2 regions of the Kitasatospora sp. NPDC001261 genome follow, and region 2 is predicted to be linked to the other one. Evidence: riboswitches for the same ligand, from Rfam matches in the RefSeq annotation. Region 2 holds a riboswitch; the other holds the start of a gene.
The links. A riboswitch is a leader RNA that binds a small molecule or an ion and turns the genes downstream of it on or off. The one in region 2 is predicted to bind glycine.
Positions count from the first base shown of each region.

Region 1: it holds a riboswitch for glycine, as region 2 does, so the genes downstream of both, gcvT (glycine cleavage system aminomethyltransferase GcvT) here and gcvP (aminomethyl-transferring glycine dehydrogenase) in region 2, are expected to answer to the same signal.

Region 1 covers NZ_JBIAXP010000010.1:200,736-203,122, reverse strand. Annotated here, with positions in the region: gene ACFY4B_RS16070 (enhanced serine sensitivity protein SseB C-terminal domain-containing protein) at 1-470, opposite strand, end outside; glycine riboswitch at 681-782, shown strand; gene gcvT (glycine cleavage system aminomethyltransferase GcvT) at 1,013-2,134, shown strand; gene gcvH (glycine cleavage system protein GcvH) at 2,235-2,387, shown strand, end outside.
Region 2 covers NZ_JBIAXP010000043.1:60,054-62,440, forward strand. Annotated here, with positions in the region: gene gcvP (aminomethyl-transferring glycine dehydrogenase) at 1-1,487, opposite strand, end outside; glycine riboswitch at 1,725-1,828, opposite strand; gene ACFY4B_RS39600 (PRC and DUF2382 domain-containing protein) at 1,980-2,387, shown strand, end outside.

The DNA of each region.
Region 1 (2,387 bases), on a different contig from region 2:
GTCGGCTCCGCGGCGCCCTCGGCCTGCTCCCAGCGGTCCTCGCGCGGGCCGCGGCGCAGCTCGGCGACCCCCTGCGGCGGCACCGGGAGGCCCACCGGCGCGTCCGGGTTCACCGCGATGCCGAGGCCCAGCGGCAGCCCGCGGGCGAACTCCCACACCGGCGCGATCGCGAAGGCCATCCCCGGCGCCTGCTGGAGGAACACCTCCTGCGAGGAGAACACCGGCACGTACGGGTCGCCGCCCAGCTCGATGGTCGGCAGGTCGAGCGCCTGGCCCTGCGGGTCGGCCCCGGCCGGCAGCGGCACCCACACCTGGCTGCGCGCCAGCACCTCGAACACCCGTGGGGTCGCGCCCGGGTCGCCCAGGGCCGCGGTCAGCACCTGCTCCAGTTCGTTGGCCGGCCAGGAGCCGCCCGCCGGCGCCTCCTCCGGTCCGCCCCACCCCTGCTGCTGCTCCACCGGGTACCCCATGCGCCGCCGATTCCGCCCTCTGCCGTCGGCCGCCCACTGCCGCACCGACGCGCAGCAGTCTAGAGGCGTGCGGGGGGTGTGGTCAGGACTCGTGTTCGGGTCCCGCGCGGTGTGACCGGGTCCCCCCCTCCCCTCGTCGTCCGGGACGTGCCATGATGTGCCCGTCCGACGGCATGCGCCGCGGGCCCCCACAACTCCATACCGGCCGCTCGAACCCGCGCGGGAGAGCCCGGAGTGCCGCTCAGGCACAGCCGGCGCCGAAGGAGCAAGTCCTCCCCGGAATCTCTCAGGCACCCCTACCGCACGGGTTAGGCACATCTGGAAAGCGGCGCCCGGCCCTGTCGTGCGCCCACCCACGGTGCAAGCCGTCATGCTGTCCCCCAAGCTGGAAACGGCTGCGGGCGGCGGGGCGGTGAAGCTCTCAGGTTCGACGACAGATGGGGAGACCCACGCCGCCGCATGCCCGCGCGCAGGGTCGGCCCCCCAGCGGGTCCGGTCCGGTGCGTGCACCCCTGAGTGCCCCGACCGAGGAGTTCCTGGCCATGTCGTCCCTCCGCCTGACCGCGCTCGACGCGCTGCACCGCGCCCTCGGCGCGACCATGACCGACTTCGCCGGCTGGGACATGCCGCTGCGCTACGGCAGCGAGCGCGAGGAGCACCTCGCCGTCCGCACCAAGGCCGGCCTGTTCGACCTCTCGCACATGGGCGAGATCACCGTCACCGGCCCGCAGGCCGGCGAGATGCTGGACCACGCCCTGGTCGGCTTCGTCTCCGCGCTGGGCGAGCTGCGCGCCCGCTACACCATGATCTGCGCCGAGGACGGCGGCATCCTGGACGACCTGATCGTCTACCGCCTGCGCGAGGACGCCTTCCTGGTCGTCGCCAACGCCTCCAACGCCCAGCTGGTCCTCGACGAGCTGATCGCCCGTGCCAAGGGCTTCGACGCCGTCGTCACCGACGACCGCGACACCTACGCGCTGATCGCCGTCCAGGGCCCGGAGGCCACCGGCATCCTGGCCGACACCACCGACGCCGACCTGCCCGGCCTGAAGTACTACGCGATCCTCCCGGCCTTCGTGGCCGACCGCGAGGTGCTGCTCGCCCGCACCGGCTACACCGGCGAGGACGGCTTCGAGATCTTCTGCCACCCGGCCGACGCCGAGCCGGTCTGGCAGGCGCTGACCGCCGCCGGCGCGGACCGCGGCCTGGTCCCCTGCGGCCTGTCCTGCCGCGACACGCTGCGCCTGGAGGCCGGCATGCCGCTGTACGGGCACGAGCTGTCCACCGACCTGACCCCGTTCGACGCCGGCCTGGGCCGGGTCGTCCGCTTCGACAAGACCACCAACGAGGGCGCCTTCGTCGGCCGCAAGGCCCTGGAGGCGGCCGCCGCCGCGGCCGAGACCAACCCGCCGAAGGTGCTGGTCGGCCTGGTCTCCGACGGCAAGCGGGTGCCGCGCGCCGAGTACACCGTGGTCTCCACCGAGGGCGAGCCGATCGGCCGGATCACCTCCGGCGCGCCGTCCCCGACCCTGGGGCAGCCGATCGCGATGGCCTACGTCGACGCCGCCCACGCCGCCCCCGGCACCACCGTCGCGGTGGACGTGCGCGGCAAGCACGAGCCCGTCAGGGTCGTGGCGCTGCCGTTCTACAAGCGCGCCCGCTGACCCCTCGCACGCCCCCTCGTTTTCCCATACGCGCACGTCGCAGCCGTCCGCGCGGCGGCCCGCTTCGTCGTACCCGCTTCCCATCCTGGAGAATGACGCCATGAGCAACCCCCAGCACCTTCAGTACACCAAGGAGCACGAGTGGCTGACGGCCGCCGTGGACGGTGTCTCCACGATCGGTATCACCAAGCACGCCGCGGACGCGCTCGGTGACATCGTCTACGTGCAGCTGCCCGAGGTCGGCGAGACCGTG
Region 2 (2,387 bases):
CGCAGCATGGCGGTCTCCGAGCGGTGGCTGTGGAAGACCGGGTGGGTCAGGTACTCGTCCTCGCGCAGCAGCGCGGCGGGCAGCGCGTCGGCGGCCTCGGCGACCTCGACGGCGGGGACGCCGAACGCGGCCCAGACGCCGGCCAGGTGCTCGCGGGTGGTGGTCTCGTCGGTGGAGACGGAGATCCGGTCCGCGCCGTCCTGGTGGACGTTGATGCCGTTGGCGCGGGCGGCGGCGGCGATCTCCGCGGCGCGGCCCGGGACGACGGCGGTGACGGTGTCGAAGAACTCGCCGTGCAGCAGCTCGACGCCGCCGGCCCGCAGGCCCTCGGCGAGGGCGGCGGCGTAGCGGTGGGTGCGGCGGGCGATGTCGGCCAGGCCGTCGGGGCCGTGGTAGACGGCGTACATCGAGGCCATCACGGCGAGCAGCACCTGGGCGGTGCAGATGTTGCTGGTGGCCTTCTCGCGGCGGATGTGCTGCTCGCGGGTCTGCAGCGCCAGGCGGTAGGCGCGGTTGCCGTCGACGTCGACGGAGACGCCGACCAGGCGGCCGGGCAGCGAGCGGGCGAACTCGGCGCGCACCGACAGGTAGCCGGCGTGCGGACCGCCGAAGCCCATCGGCACGCCGAAGCGCTGCGAGGTGCCGCAGGCGATGTCGGCGCCCAGCGAACCCGGGGACTTGAGCAGGGTCAGCGCGAGCAGGTCGGCGGCGACGGCGACGATCGCGCCCAGGCCGTGCGCCTGCTCGATCACCGCGGTGAGGTCGCGGACCACACCGGTGGCGCCCGGGTACTGGAGCAGCACGCCGAAGACGCCGCGCTCGACGATCTCGGCCGGGATGCCCTCGGACAGGTCGGCGACGACGACCTCGACACCGGTCGGCACGGCACGGGTGTTGATCACCGCGACGGTCTGCGGCAGGGTCTCGGCGTCGACCAGGAAGACGCCGCCCTTGACCTTGGTGACGCGGCGGGCCAGCGCCATCGCCTCGGCGGCCGCGGTGCCCTCGTCCAGCAGCGAGGAGCCGGAGGTCGGCAGGCCGGTCAGGTCGGAGACCAGGGTCTGGAAGTTGAGCAGCGCCTCCAGGCGGCCCTGCGAGATCTCCGGCTGGTACGGGGTGTAGGCGGTGTACCAGGCCGGGTTCTCCATGACGTTGCGCAGGATCACCGGCGGGGTGAAGGTGCCGTAGTAGCCCAGGCCGATCATCGGCTGGAGCACCTGGTTGCGGCCGGCCAGCTCGCGCAGCTCGGCGAGGACCTGGGCCTCGGTCCGGCCCGCGGGCAGGTCCAGGGCGGTGATGGAGCGGATCGCCTCGGGCACCGCGGTGGCGGCGAGCTCGTCCAGCGAGCCGTAGCCGACGGACGCCAGCATCTTCTCCTGCGCGGCGGCGTCGGGGCCGATGTGGCGGTTCTCGAAGGGGCTGGCCAGCTCAAGCTCGGTGAGGGTCGAGGCGCCGGTGGGGCGTCCCGCGTTCGGCTGGGCGTTCATGGTGGTCGAGGCCTCCTGGTCACGGACCGGCGGGGGTACGCACGCCGGCCGGCCTCGCCGCTGCGGACAGCGGACGAACCTGGGCGGGCGGACCCGACAGGCCTCCCCCTCTGTCATCGGGACCTGAGAGCTTCACCCGCACGGGGCGCTGTGGGCGCTCCGTCGGCTTGCACCGTCGGTGAGGGTGGTGATCGCCGGCTTCCGCGCCGACGCTCCTGCCCTGCTTTCCAGAGTGACCTACCCCACACGGTACGGATGCCTGAGAGATTCCGGGGAGGAGTTGCTCCTTCGGCGCTCCGACCAGCGGCTTTCGCAGTCGGAGACTCTCCCGAGCGGGCTCTGCGGTCGTCGCCCAGGGTACCAGCGGGAGGCCCCCCGATCACGGGTGCGTCAGGTCGTTCGGGGTCTACGCGCGTCCCCCGGACGGTCCAGCGCGCAGCCCGTCCGGCGCACCCCGCTCGCGGCCGTCCGATTCATGGCTTTTGGTGTGAAGTGGCGGACGGAACGGGTGCTCCGGCCGCCTTCCTGCGGGAGTTCCGCAAGCTCAGCGCACGGGAGGAAAGAGTGCAGACCGACATCGACCCCCGGGACCTCATCGGTCACAAGGCCGTCGACCGCAACGGAGACAAGATCGGCACGGTCGACGAGGTCTACCTGGACGACGCCACCGGCCGGCCCGAGTGGGCCGCGGTCCGGACCGGCATCTTCGGCCGGGACGCCTTCGTCCCGCTGACCACGAGCGAGTTCGCCGGCGACGAGCTCCGGGTGCCGTACGACAAGTCGCTGGTGAAGGAGTCGCCGGACTTCGGCGTCGGCCAGCACCTGTCCCCCGCCCAGGAGCTCCAGCTGTACCGCTACTACGGGCTCGACACCCCGATGGACGGCCGCCCGAGCCACGAG